2 regions of the Acinetobacter chinensis genome follow, and region 2 is predicted to be linked to the other one. Evidence: predicted binding sites of a transcription regulator. Region 2 holds the regulator's gene; the other holds the start of a gene.
The links. The regulator PhoB, encoded in region 2, activates phosphate uptake and scavenging genes when phosphate is short. The targets are predictions, from matches to a motif close to TGTCATNAANCTGTCATAA.

Region 1: CDG60_RS13300 (inorganic phosphate transporter) is a predicted target of PhoB. The motif match lies at 5,184-5,202, and genes of this name have one in related genera.

What each region holds. Positions count from the first base shown of each region.
Region 1 covers NZ_CP032134.1:2,606,356-2,614,025, reverse strand. Annotated here, with positions in the region: gene CDG60_RS13310 (TIGR02391 family protein) at 1-852, opposite strand, end outside; gene metH (methionine synthase) at 1,095-4,784, opposite strand; gene CDG60_RS13300 (inorganic phosphate transporter) at 5,249-6,868, shown strand; gene CDG60_RS13295 (hypothetical protein) at 7,031-7,670, opposite strand, start outside.
Region 2 covers NZ_CP032134.1:3,483,165-3,490,834, reverse strand. Annotated here, with positions in the region: gene CDG60_RS17600 (sulfurtransferase) at 1-20, shown strand, start outside; gene asd (archaetidylserine decarboxylase) at 17-868, shown strand; gene phoR (phosphate regulon sensor histidine kinase PhoR) at 1,023-2,387, opposite strand; gene phoB (phosphate regulon transcriptional regulator PhoB) at 2,397-3,107, opposite strand; gene CDG60_RS17580 (TetR/AcrR family transcriptional regulator) at 3,347-4,057, opposite strand; gene CDG60_RS17575 (SDR family NAD(P)-dependent oxidoreductase) at 4,259-5,104, shown strand; gene CDG60_RS17570 (MATE family efflux transporter) at 5,186-6,550, opposite strand; gene CDG60_RS17565 (methionine aminotransferase) at 6,665-7,670, opposite strand, start outside.

The DNA of each region.
Region 1 (7,670 bases), 880 kb from region 2:
AAAAGGGGGATTTAGGGGGGAATATATTTGACCCTCATACATTTTTTTAGCTTCAATTGCTTTGTCAAGTTTTCGATGTATTAGAGAAATCATTGATAAAATATCAAGGGCATCTAATTCATTTATTTCCCAGGTTATTTTAGGAGCATGTGCGGTAGTATTTCTAAATGTTCCAAATACACCTTTTAGTAAATTCATAAATCCTTTCTGTTCACTTTCATGGCTTTCAGTTGTTAGGTTATTCAATGCCAAATGGGGAATTTTTCCTTTATAGGAAAATGCTTCATCAACTAAATTACCTCCATCAGAAGTTAAGTTGGTTTTTATTCTAATTTTCTCTGCAATACTTTTAGTAGCTTCAAATACAGCATGAAAGTAATTATCAACAAGCAATTCAGCCTTGCAAAAAGTAAGAACATCAGGATGTATTTTTCGATCCAATAATACTTTTCTTAAATTTTGAGCCCTTTCTTCAGCTTCAAAAAAAGTTTTTACTTGATTGGTTTGTTTAAAGTCACCACTTTCAGTAAGTTCTAATCCTTCAAATGAAAGAGCTATATTCAGTTGGTTTCTGGTTGTAAAGAACCATTCCTGATTTTGGATATGTCTTGAAGGGCACATTACATGCTTCAAAAAATTAAGAATGTTATTAGCACATTTATCATTATTTTGCTTTAAAGCTAAGGCATCGTATAAGCGCTTCCGTTTAGTTGAATTTAATTGAGGATCATAAATATTGCACTCAGCCAAGTATTTGGAAATTTGAGTGCCTGTTAAACCTGTACTAGTTTCGCCTAAAATATCAGATATAGATTCTAAACTTGCTAGCTTGAATGCTTTTATAGTAGCCATTATTTTAAAAGATTAAATAAAAATTAATGATTTTAATTTAGCAGAAATAGTCATTTATTTCATTGCATTAATCCCTCCCAACCTCCCTTTAAAAAGAGAGGAGCTGTCACGTAATTCATTAGATACACGAAAGTCCCTCTTTTTTAAAGAGGGATTTAGGGAGATTGAAAAATAAAAAGCCCTCAAATTGAGGGCTTTTTTACTCCCTCCTTTTTAAAGGAGGGGTGGGGAGGATTTATAAATTACTGAACCGAATCATCCAAATTCGGCGCTAACCAACGCTTCGCCTCATCCATTGTCCAACCCTTACGCTTCGCATAATCCTCAAGCTGATCCTGAGCAATTTTACCTACATTAAAATATTCAGACTGCGGATTAGCATAATAGAAACCGCTGACAGATGACGGTGGCCACATTGCAAAACTTGTGGTCAATTGCGTACCAATCTTATCGGTAGAACCTAACCAATCAAACAAAGATGCTTTTTCAGAATGCTCAGGACATGCAGGGTAACCTGGCGCAGGACGGATACCGACATATTTCTCTTTAATCAATTCTTCATTGCTTAAACTTTCAGAAGCTTGGTTGCCCCAGAACTCTTTACGGATACGCTCATGCAAATGCTCCGCAAAAGCTTCAGCAAAACGGTCACCTAAAGATTGCGCAAGAATTGCAGAGTAGTCATCGCCTTTGGCTTTATATTCATGCGCCATTTCTTCCGCACCAAAGATCGACACGGTGAAACCACCTAACCAGTCTTCCGCTTGCTCTTTGGTTGCCACAAAATCAGCCAATGACAAGTTTGGTTTACCAGTCACTTTGTCAGACTGCTGACGGATATGATGGAAAGTATGTGTCACCGATTGGCCATCCTCCGTATACACTTCAACAGAATCTGCCGCAGAACGGTTGGCAGGATAAATGCCAAATACCGCACGTGCATCAAAGCGTTTATTTTCAATAATGTCTTTCAACATTTCCTGCGCTTGATTGTACAAATCAGTCGCAGCTTCACCCACCACTTCATCCGTCAGAATTTTCGGGAATTTACCTGCCAGACTCCAGGAAATAAAGAACGGTGTCCAGTCAAAATACTCCACCAAAGTTTCAAGCGGATAATTGGTTAAGGTTTGCGTACCAATGAAGTTTGGCTTCGCAGGTTGATTGGTTGCAAAATCAATTTTTAAACCATTTTCAATGGATTCTGCATAAGTGAGTTTGGCAGCTTTTGGCTGTTTGTTGGCAATACGTTCACGGACTTTTTCATATTCAGCACGGGTTTCCTCAACAAACTTCGGCTTCATTTCTTTAGAAAGTAAAGTCGTTGCAACACCTACAGCACGTGATGCATCGGCAACATAAATCACCGCATCATTTGAATATTGCGGGTCAATTTTTACTGCTGTGTGTGCTTTAGAGGTTGTCGCACCACCAATCAACAATGGTACATGGAAACCTTTACGTTGCATTTCTTTAGCAACAAAAACCATTTCATCCAATGAAGGCGTAATCAAACCAGACAAGCCGATAATATCGACATTTTCATCAATTGCAGTCTGTAAAATTTTCTCAGCAGGTACCATCACGCCAAGGTCAATGATGTCATAACCATTACAGCCTAAAACCACGCCCACAATATTTTTACCAATATCATGTACATCACCTTTTACGGTTGCCATCAGGACTTTACCTTTAGACTGACCGCCAGATTTTTCAGCTTCAATGAACGGGTTCAACCAAGCCACAGCTTGTTTCATCACACGTGCAGATTTAACTACCTGTGGCAGGAACATTTTACCTGAACCGAACAGGTCACCGACCACGTTCATACCATCCATCAATGGTCCTTCGATTACATCAAGCGGACGCGCTGATTTTAAACGAGCTTCTTCAGTATCTTCATCAATAAAAGTCGTGATGCCTTTAACAAGAGCATGTTCAAGACGTTTTTCGACAGGAAGCTCACGCCATTCCAGATTTTCGACCTGTTTTTGTGCTGCACCCTGACCACGGTATTTTTCTGCCACTTCAAGCAGTTTTTCAGTTGCATCATGTTGGCTTTCACCCTGATTCTGATTCAGAATCACATCTTCAACCGCAGCTTTTAATTCAGGGTCAATATCATCGTAAATCGCCATCTGACCGGCATTTACGATCCCCATAGTCATGCCTTGTTTGATGGCATGATAAAGGAACACAGAGTGAATCGCTTCACGGACAGGCTCATTGCCACGGAATGAGAAGGATACGTTAGACACACCGCCTGAAATCATTGCATGCGGTAGATTCTGTTTAATCCAACCCGTTGCCTCAATGAAATCAACTGCATAGTTGTTATGTTCTTCAATCCCTGTTGCCACAGCAAATACGTTTGGATCGAAAATAATATCTTCAGCAGGGAAGCCAACATCATTCACCAACACATCATAAGAACGCTTACAGATTTCACGCTTACGTGCGGCGGTATCCGCCTGACCTGTTTCATCAAATGCCATGACGATGATCGCTGCACCGTACTGACGACATAAACGTGCTTTTTGTACAAACTCGTCATAACCCTCTTTGAGGGAAATTGAGTTCACTACAGGTTTACCTTGAACGCATTTCAAGCCTGCTTCAATGATTTCCCATTTTGATGAGTCAATCATGATTGGCACTTTAGAAATTTCAGGTTCAGAAGCCACAAGATTGAGGAAATGCACCATCGCACCTTGCGAATCAAGCATCCCTTCATCCATGTTAATGTCGATCACCTGTGCGCCTGCAATCACTTGTTGCAAGGCTACATCTAAAGCTTCGGCAAAGTTTTCTTCACGGATTAAACGTAAGAATTTTTTAGAACCAGTTACGTTAGTACGTTCACCGACGTTCACAAATAATGAATCTTCAGTGATGTTAAATGGTTCTAAACCACTCAAACGACATGCAGGCTGGGTTTCAGGCACTTGGCGAGGTTTGATGTCTTTGACTGCATTGTAAATGGCACGGATATGATCAGGTGTTGTACCACAACAACCACCTGTAATATTGATCAAACCGCTTTCAGCAAATTCTTTGATAAATGCCGCAGTTTCTTCAGGGGTTTCATCATAACCACCGAAAGCATTTGGCAAGCCTGCATTTGGATGCGCTGAAACAAAAGTATCAGCAACATCAGAAATGGTTTTGACATGCGGACGCATGGCATCTGCACCGAGCGCACAGTTAAAACCAATCGACAATAAATCACCATGACGGACTGAATTCCAGAATGCTTCCGCAGTTTGACCAGTCAATGTACGACCTGAGGCATCCGTAATCGTGCCTGAAATCATCAATGGCAATTCATAACCAATCTGATTAAACACTTCTTTCACTGCAAAAATTGCTGCTTTACAGTTCAGCGTATCGAATACAGTTTCGATCAGCAGAATATCTGCACCACCTTCGATCAAGGCATGTGCAGCTTCAATATAGTTTTCTTTGAGTTCATCAAAAGTAATGTTACGGAATGCAGGGTCATTTACATTTGGAGAAATCGAACAGGTACGTGATGTAGGACCAAGTACACCTGCGACAAAACGTGGTTTGTCAGGGGTCGAATATTTTTCACAAGCCGCTTTGGCAATACGTGCCGCTTCAAAGTTGATCTCATGGACATATTCTTCCATGTGATAGTCCGACATCGAAACTTTTGTACCATTGAACGAGTTGGTTTCAATGATGTCAGCACCCGCATCGAGGTAGGCTTCATGAATACCCTGAATGATTTGCGGTTGTGTCAGAACCAGAAGGTCATTGTTGCCTTTAAGGTCTGATGCCCAGTCGGCAAAACGCTCACCACGATAGTCGGCTTCTTCTAATTTATGGCGTTGAATCATGGTACCCATCGCACCGTCAATAATCAGGATGCGTTTGGCGAGAAGCTCTTTTAATGTGGCAAGCGTGGACATAAATAACCCAATCCGATGGAATATAAAATCGGCAATATATTAGCAGAGTTCAGCATGATTTAATTCAAATTCAGCGATGCTCTGCCAAACTGGACATAATTTGCAGAAACTTTAGTCAGTTAGAGTAAAGATTGAATAAAATCATTAAGCTGTATGAATATTCATCAATCTGTCACAAAGATGCTTCAGTATAGGTCTGCAATACAGGGATGAATGTGATCATATTTGTAATATGACAACTTTTATTACAGTTCCAGAAAGTCTGTGTAATACATATATTATATGAGTGGTTTTATATTATCTATTTGATATTTATCTGATAAAAATAATTTTAAAGCGTAAAAGTGCTGTCTGGATGGAGTTTATTTGTATAAAAATTAACTTCAACAGGGGGCTTTTTGTCATATAATTGTCATAATTAAATTGAACAATAGCGGATATTCATATCCTCTTTAACCGTCTGCATGAATTCAAATACTCCTCCCGCTGAACATGAGGTACAACAGGTACCGCTGAAATCGACGAATGTGCACGTCCCAACGCCGAAATTTTTTGTTCCTGTGTTTTTGACGGTAATTATTGCAACACTGATTTATATCGGTTTTCAACTTTCAGCCGATCTGGCTCATGTTCCAGCTTTAAGTCTTTTTTCTGTGATTTTACTGGCTACAGCGTTACTTATTGCGCTTGGCTTTGAATTTGTAAATGGTTTTCATGATACGGCCAATGCTGTCGCAACCGTAATTTATACCAATGCCTTACCTGCACCTGTTGCGGTGATGTGGGCTGGTTTCTGTAATTTCCTTGGGGTCATGGTTGCCAGTGGTGCTGTTGCATACGGCATTATTGCGCTGCTTCCTGTTGAGCTGATCATGAATGTCGGTTCAGGTGCAGGTTTTGCCATGGTTTTTGCCATGCTGATAGCGGCGATTCTCTGGAACTTAGGAACATGGTTCTTAGGTATTCCTGCTTCAAGTTCTCACACTTTAATCGGTTCGATTCTGGGTGTGGGGATCATGAACTATATTCTGCATTCCTCCAGTGGAGCGAGTGGCGTGGATATGGATCAGGTTCTCAAAGTAGGTAAAGCACTGCTGTTTTCACCTTTGATCGGTTTTGCATTTGCAGCTGTCGTGTTCCTGATCGTGAAAAAGATTTTCCGTAAGCAGGTAGAGCTGTTCCAGCCACCAGAAGGCAATAAGCCACCACCACCACTGATCCGTGCCATCCTTATTTTCACCTGTACAGGTGTGAGTTTTGCACACGGTTCAAATGATGGTCAGAAAGGTATGGGCTTAATCATGCTGATTCTGATCGGTATCGTGCCTTTGGCTTATTCTCTGAATAAGAGCCTGGATGAAAAACACATTCAGTCTTTTGAACAGTTGTCTGCACAGACTGCAACGGCTATTTATGCAAATCATGCAGATATTCCTGATACGCAGGCGCGTGACACGATTACGAAGTTTATTCAGACCAAAGAGATGAATCCACAGGTGATTCCATCCCTTGCAAGCCTGACAGATCATCTGGGCGAGCGTGTGTCGAAGTATGGCGATCTGAAAGATATTCCAGAAGCTGAAGTTTCTTCTTTACGTAATGACATGTACCTGAGTACAACAGCATTCAAACGTCTGGATAAGGCTGAACAGCTGCCGAAAATGTCTGAGACTCAGAAAAAAGTGGTGAAGGATTATCGTAAGAACCTTGATTCTTTCCTGCAGTACATTCCGAACTGGGTAAAAGTTGCGGTTGCACTGGCATTGGGGCTGGGTACGATGGTCGGCTGGAAGCGTATTGTAGTGACTGTTGGTGAGCGTATTGGTAAGCACCATATGACTTATGGTCAGGGTATGTCAGCGGAACTTGTTGCGATGACCACAATTGCTGCGGCAGATGGTTTTGGCTTGCCTGTATCGACAACGCATGTACTGAACTCTGCGGTTGCGGGTACCATGGTTGCCAATAAAACAGGTCTGAATTTTGCTACAGTTAAAACAATTTTATCTGCATGGATTTTCACATTACCTGCGACGATCTGTCTGTCAGGTGGTCTGTTCTGGTTATTCCTGCAGTTTGTATAAATAAGTCAGGATTTCAGTTCAGAGCTGAAAGTTCCTCATAAAAAACGCTGCTCAGGCAGCGTTTTTTTATTGGTAAAATAAAGGCAGTTATTACCGCACAATACACAGGCAGATCGCTGTCATTTCAACAGCTGTAGTGATCTGTCTTATAAACATCGAAATTTAAAACTTCAGTTTACTCATGACCTGTTTAATGGGCAGTTTATCGGCAGCGAAACCATAGATTGCTGCAAAAGGCAGGGCAGTTCTAGCCAGATAGGACACACGCCATAAACCGCCGTGGTTCGCACCTTCCATCATGAGCTGTAAGGGATGCTTCAATGGTGTTTCTGGATTGGCAACAGAAGCAGGGTTACGCAGGTCATGTATCCATAGCGCTGCCATAATCGCATTGGTGGTTGCAGGTTCAAATGCTTCAACATCAAACAGTTCAGCACCATTAAATGCAGCTTTCAGTAAAGGATTTTTAGTGACTGAATGCGTGGTGGTGGATGGTGCAATGTTGATACTGACTTTCTGACCCTGATGACGGGCAAGGGTTGCTCTCCATTGCTGAATCCGTTTTGCCAGGGCGTAGTTCGGTCCCTGTTCGACAACCAGACAGTCAGCGATGCCATAAGATTCACCATTGTCAGATGGAATCAGCTGCTGTTGACCGCTTTTGAAAAAATGCTGTCCAGACAGGGTGGAAATACCTTTACTCAGAGCCTTTTCAAACGTGGAGCGCTGGGTGAATTTCTGTGCTGAGGCATCAATCACTTCAGCAGGAACAGCATAAACATCGGTTGGAGTACACATATAC
Region 2 (7,670 bases):
CTGGAGAGTTGCCGTCTTGAGCCTCACATCACGATTAAAAAAACAGATTTTCATCCAGGCACAGCGTGTTGTTCCACAGCATCAGTTATCCCGCGTTGTGGGAAAACTTGCAGCAAGTGAAAACCCACTGATTAAAAATACAGTTATTCAGGCATTTAAAGCGCAATACGGTATTGATATGTCTATTGCTGAACAGACCAATGCACTGAAATATAAATCATTTAATGAATTTTTTACCCGCTCTCTGAAAGAGGGTGTGCGTGATGTAGACACCGATCCTGCCAGTGTTGTTTCACCTGCTGATGGTGCGATTTCACAGCTCGGAAAAATTGAAAATGGCGATGTTTTCCAGGCCAAAGGTCAGCGTTTTTCTGTAGAAAAACTGATCGCAGATCCGCGTCTTGCTGAACCGTTTAAGAACGGTGAATTTGCGACGGTTTATCTTTCTCCAAAAGATTATCACCGCGTACACATGCCTTTTGCAGGCACACTGACTGAAACACTGTATGTGCCTGGTGAGCTGTTTTCGGTGAATCAGACCACAGCGGAAAATATTCCAGGGCTGTTTGCACGCAATGAACGCATGGTCTGCCTGTTTGACACTGAAGTCGGGCGTATGGCGGTTGTACTGGTGGGTGCCATGATTGTTGCAGGTATTGAAACGGTTGCAACCGGTAAGGTTAAACCATCAGGTCGTCTTGAACTGAACCAGCACAGTCTGCAACTGGAAAAAGGTGCAGAGCTTGGTCGTTTCTATCTGGGTTCAACAGCTATTGTATTGTTTGAACAGAATAAAATGCAGTGGGATGCAGCGTTTACAGCAAACTCAACTGTTGTGATGGGTGAAGCACTGGGGAAAATTCTGTAAGGGATGAATCAGGCTGAATGCTGTAATGAATATTAAAAAATGGGAGTAAACTCCCATTTTTTATGTCTGATACTGTCGCTCATTTCACGTCTGTGCCTACGCATTCACCTGAACATGATAATGCTTCAGCGTCTGTGTCTTTTTCAGCAGAAACTCAGGTTTCATCTGCTTTGAACAGACGGTCTTTAGGGAATACCACTTTAAAGACAGAGCCCCGATTTTCATGTGACTCAATTTCAAGATAAGCGTTATGCTGCATCAGCACATGTTTCACAATGGCTAAGCCCAGACCGGTTCCACCTGTCTGTCGGCTTCGGGCGCTGTCCACACGATAGAAGCGTTCTGTCAGACGGGGTAAGTGTCGTGGGTCAATTCCGATCCCTGTGTCTTCGACAGTAAAATAGCCATGATCATGATCGTCATGCCAGCCAATGGTGATGGTTCCACCCTTCGGGGTGTATTTGATGGCATTAGTGATCAGATTGCTGAAAGCACTCGCTAGTTCAATGTCTGAACCGATCAGATCACAGTGGCTGTCAATGTCCAGGTTCAGGGTGTGACCATAATCAACGTTGTATGCCTGAGCATCATCAAATAACTGATTCATCAGTCCTGGCATTTCCACGATCTGGTTTTTTGCAACTTTTTTGTCATTTTCCAGGCGCGACAGTAGCAGTAAATCATTGACTAGTGCATTCATGCGTTTGGTCTGTGCCTGCATCTGGTCAAATGCACGTTTCCAGCGGGGATTCAGGTCTTCCTGATCAGTAAACGTTTCAATATAACCACTGAGCACGGTCAGAGGCGTACGCAGCTCATGAGAGATGTTGTCGACAAAGTCTTTGCGCATCTGCTCAAGATTGTGCATACGGGTAACATCATAGGCGACCAGCAGACGACTTTCACCACCAAAACGGGTCATTTTGATCTGAACATAATGGTCTTCAAACGCTGAAGATTTCATTTTCAGCCCATCGGGTGCCTGATCAATATGATTGAAGTATTCAATAAAACCAGGCTGACGAAGAATAGTCAGAATGTTGCGCCCACGGTCCAGTGACTGAATGCCCAGCAGTTTTTCAGCAGCCGGGTTCCACCATTCAATCTGATGCATTTCATCAATCAGTACCACAGCCTCAGCCAGTGCAACCAGTGATGACTGCGCACGGTCAATCAGTCCGACCATTTCTGCCTGAACAATCCGTTCCTGACGCTGAGCACGGTAAACATTGAACAGCAGTGCGCCCCATATTCCATCCAGATTGGGTGGAACATCGTAGGGACGGTTGGAAATCCATTCATTGACCAGGAAAAGCGAGCGCAGCTGTAATGCAAAAAAGACTGCAAATGCAAGCAGCAGACAGCTCCATAAATACCCAGTCCCAAAGCCAACACAGGCCGCGATCAGCAGGAAAAAAGCGAGTAAGCGTAAGTCCTGTTTGGCAAAAGTCCATAAACTGCTGTATCGGAATTTTTTATGTTCACGGGCAAGTTCAGGGACGGGGTAGGGTTCATACATACAGTCAGATTAACCTAAAGCAACATCGGCACGGGTGGAGAAACGGTAGCCCGTACCACGGACAGTCTGTACAAAGCGATCAGCACCATAAGGTTCGAGTACTTTGCGCAGACGGCGGATATGGACATCAATTGTACGGTCTTCAATGTATACATTACCACCCCAGACCTGATCCAGTAACTGAGCACGGGTATAGGCGCGTTCAGGATGGGTCATGAAAAAGGCTAGTAAACGATATTCAGTGGGCCCCATTTCAAGAATGTTGTTGCCAAAGCTGACACGCTGACTGACAGGGTCAAGAATCAGCCCATTGGCATCAATGGTTTTTTCACCGCTGAGCGCATTGGCACGACGCAGAACCGCCTTGATACGGGACACCAGTTCACGTGTGGAAAAAGGCTTGGTCATGTAGTCGTCTGCACCTGCATCCAGACCCTGTACTTTATGGTCTTCTTCGCCGCGTGCTGTCAGCATGATCACTGGGATTTCATTCAGGTTTTCATCACGTTTCAGTCGGCGGCATAAGTCCACACCACTGACACCGCCTGGCAGCATCCAGTCCAGCAGAATCAGCGATGGACGTTGATCCACGATCATCTGGTGAGCCTGTTTGGCATCTTCAGCCTGCAAACACTGAAAGCCTGCCATGTCCAGAGAGGTATGAATCATTTCTCTGATTGGAAGTTCGTCATCGACGATTAATATGTAGTCATCTTTCACAACGCAATATCCTAATTAGTGTAAACGGTGGACCGCTTTTTATTTATGACAGGCTTATTACAAAGATTAATTATGACAGTATCATTGCAGAAAGGGGGCTATCGCTGATTATTGCAACCTTTTGTGACAATTTTTAGACGAATTCATGAACAGTTCAAGACAATGCCATTTTTGAAAAAAATTAAATAAAACAGTTTTCTGAATTGAACAGCATCTGAAAATACCGCTTTAACTGAGAATCAGCCGGGCAGTTCAGCGTGTTCTGCAAATGTTTCCAGCAGTGACAGAAACACGGTTTCACAGGCAGAAACAATCTCATCCAGTGACTGTCTGAAGCCACCCATCACCCAGCGGACAGCAATCTGAGTGACATAACCGTTCAGTCCGGTTGCGACCAGGGAAATTTCCTGCTCGCTGCGGGGAATGCGGGGCATCATCAGCATGACAAAAGCCTGAATCATCCGGTCAAAACGACCCATGGTTTCCTGTATGGTGGCGTGATTATGCAGTTCCTGAACCAGCATGGCATCGACATAAATGATCCGGGCGGTGCGCGGGTCATCTTTCAGCATGGAAAACAGAGCACGAAGTCCGCTGTGAATCATCTGACGTGGTTCGGGGGATGCCTGCATGACACCCTGCATGACGGTCTGCTGCAGCTGTTCAATCAGCTGTAAAAAAATGGTCTGAAACAGATCTTCACTCTTTTTGAAGGATTCGTAGAAGTAACGTTCAGTGAGTTTTGCTTCTACACAGATATCCTTCACAGTCACTGAAAAGAAACCCTGAGAGCCATAGGCTTCAATTCCAGCCTCAATCAGTTTGTCACGACGAGCCTGTTTCCGCTCACTCAGGGACATGCCTTTGAACTGACGCTCTTTGACTGTTTTTTTAACAGGCGCTGTAGAGGCGGTGGGTTTTACATCATGATCTGTATCTGAGTAAGTCATATGAAATTGTGCCAAATGAACCGTGCAAACTGGAATATTTTATCAATAAAATCAGCAGAAGCCTATGTCAGGCTGTTTGTGTAATATTTCATCAGTAAAACATGGATGGATGATATTGACAATATCTATTGTCAAATTTATATTGAGGGTGTGAGCTGCACATGGGTAAACTTTGTGCGGAATTTTGACAAAGGAAAGACAATGAAAAATTTTAAAAACAAAGTCGCTGCAATTACTGGTGCGGGCTCAGGTATGGGACAGCAGCTGGCAATTCTTCTTGCGAAAGCTGGCTGTCATTTATCCATCAGCGATGTCAACGAAAAAGGACTGGCTGAGACTGTAGAACTGACAAAACCTTATAACGTGCGTGTTACAAGTAAAAAAGTAAACGTGGCAGACCGTGAGCAGATGAAAGCATGGGCTGAAGAAACGGTTCAGAATCACGGTTCAGTCAATCTGATTTTCAATAATGCCGGTGTGGCACTGGGTTCGACGGTTGAAGGGGCGAGCTACGAAGATCTTGAGTGGATCATGGGGATTAACTACTGGGGCGTTGTGTACGGCACCAAAGAATTTTTACCGTATCTGAAAAAATCAGGTGATGGTCATATCATCAATACTTCCAGTCTGTTTGGTCTGACAGCTCAGCCAACTCAGTCTGCCTATAACTCTTCCAAGTTTGCGGTACGTGGCTTTACAGAAGCGTTACGTCAGGAACTGGACCTGGAAAAGTGTGGTGTGAGTGCGACCTGTGTACACCCAGGGGGTATCCGTACCAATATTGCCAACGATGCCCGTATGAATGACAGCCTGAAATCATTGGGTATGAATCCTGAAAAGTCAGCGAAAGCATTCAACAAACTGTTGCGTATGCCAGCAGAAGAAGCAGCTCAGGAAATTCTGGATGCTGTGCTGAAAAACAAACGTCGTCTGCTGATTGGTAATGATGCGAAAACACTAGATATTGTTCAGCGTATTCTGCCGACGGGTTATCAGAAAATTACGGGTCTGGCGACCAAAATGAGTAAGCGTCTGGAACCGAAATAAGTTCTGAATACTGATCATGAAAAAACCCGCATTTTGCGGGTTTTTTATTGGAAATTCAGTATCAAATGATCATTCATCCGGTTAAATCAGTGCCTTAATCGCTTTTTTCTTCCACACAAACTGATAATACAGTCCCTGCATCATACACAGACTGACAAAGGCGAGTGCATAAGCGTACCAGATGCCTTTCAGTCCCCACCACTCGCTGAACAGCCATGCAGCAGGAATTTCAATACACACAATCGCTGCGATATTTAAGATCATGGGAACGGTCACTGTTCCGCTTGCCCGCATAATGGAGGCAAAAATAGAAGCAGCACCAAAAAACAGAATTGACCACAGCACAATAAACAGCAGATTCTGTCCCAGCTCAATCACGGTATCATCGGTAATGAAAAGTGCCATCAGATAGCGGGAAAACAGATAGGCAATCGCAATCAGTCCACCTGTAATTGCAATATTCATCAGCAGAGAAGTTCGGGTCACTTTGCGTAACAGCTCAGATTTTCCAGCCCCGATCGCCTGTGCAGCAAAAATGGATGCTGCAATGGAAATGGACAGCGCAGGGAACTGAATATAATTCAGCACCTGATTGACCGCACCATAGGCAGCCGTGGCATGTGCCCCATAATGATTGACCAGTCCGATAATCACCAGGCCTGCTGTCGAGGTGGTGACCATCTGAATGGCGGTTGGAATACCGAGCCGTAAAATAATTTTACTCAGTTGGGGCTGATGTCTGATATGACTGAATAAGGAAGCATCGGGTTTTAAAGGATGATCTTTTTTATTGAGGTAAATAAATAAAAAAATCAGCACCGCGATATAACCGATACTGGTGGCAAGGGCAGGTGCAATAATGCCCAGTTTCGGCATGTTGAAATAACCTGCAATAAAGACAGGCGTAATGATAATACCGATAATAATGGTCATGCTGGACGCAATCAGGGGCGTCACACTGTCACCGACACCCCGCAGAATCGAGGTATAGATAATATAAATAAACAGCAGCGGACTACCGGCCAGCATCCATTGCACATAGGGCAGGGACAGGTGCATGACACTTGGGTCTACGCCCAGCAGGATTAAAATTCTGTGTGCGGACAGAACTCCTGTAATGGCAATAATACTGCCACCGATCAGCGTCATAAACAGCGTGGAACCCACGACACAGCGCACTTTTTCTGTATTGCCTGCACCCCATGCCTGACCGACCAGTACCGTTGCACCAGACGAAATACCAATCACAAAAGCCAGCAGAAAAAACAGAATTGGGAAAAAAACGGAAATGGCGGCAATCGCATCCACACCCATCATCTGCCCAACAAAAACAGTATTAATCGTTCCTGACAGGTTTTGCAGAATATTGGTTGCAATCAAAGGAAGCAGAAAAATCAGAAATGTTTTCCAAAATTTTTCCTGGTTGACTAATTGAGTCTGTGCCATGTGTTTTCAGTATGCTCCTGCTGGACTCTGTCTGATCATTCGGGTGAATGATCAGACTTTGCTTACTGACGCTATCATCCCACAATCCTCTGGAAACTGGATAGTGGTGAATGGTTAAACAGCAGAAAGAATTTTTCCTGCAAGTACCAGCGTTTCCTCTTTTTTTGCAAAACAGAAACGGATCAGTCTCAGGTCTTCAGGGGGCTGCTGATAAAACACAGATACAGGAATAGCCACGATTTTATATTCTTCTGCCAGCAGCTTACACATCTCAGTATCGTTCAGGTCAGGATGAATGTCGCTGTAATCGACATTCTGAAAAAATGTTCCCTGGGATGGCAACAGTTTAAATCTTGAGTCCTGTAAACCGGAGTTGAACAGATCTCTTTTCTGCTGGTAGAAATCAGACAGTCCAGCAATATGTTCCGGATGATTCTGCATATAGCTAGCCAGTGCCATCTGAACAGGCGTTACACCACAGAAACTGGCAAACTGATAAACCTGTCGGAAGATTTTCATCAGTGCAGGTGAAGCCACGCAGTAGCCAGTTTTCCAGCCTGTGACATGGAATGTTTTACCGAATGATCCGATCACAAAACTGCGTTCACGCAGCGCAGGAAAGCTCAGCGCAGAGCGATGTTTTTCGCCGTCATAAATCAGATGTTCATAAACCTCATCGGACAGAACCACAATATTCTTATCCTGAATCAGCGCGGTTAATGTATGCCAGTCCTGTTCTGACCAGATTGCACCTGTTGGGTTGTGCGGTGTGTTGACAATAATCATACGGGTTCGGTCATTGATGGCATCTTTGACCTGATTCCAGTCGACAGAAAAGGCTGGCGCATTCAGTGCAATATGAATGGCTTTTGCTCCGACCAGCTGTATGCTGGGCGCATAGCTGTCATAGGCAGGATCAAACACAATGACTTCATCGCCAGCATGAACGATTGCCTGAATGGCACAGAAAATCGCAATGGTTGCCCCTGGAGTAATGGTGATTTCATGGACGGAATCCAACCTTAAACCATCACGCTTTTGAAAAACCTCTGCAACCTGTTCTCTTAAAGGCAACAATCCATCACCTGGCGCATACTGATTGTATCCGTCCTGAGTCGCC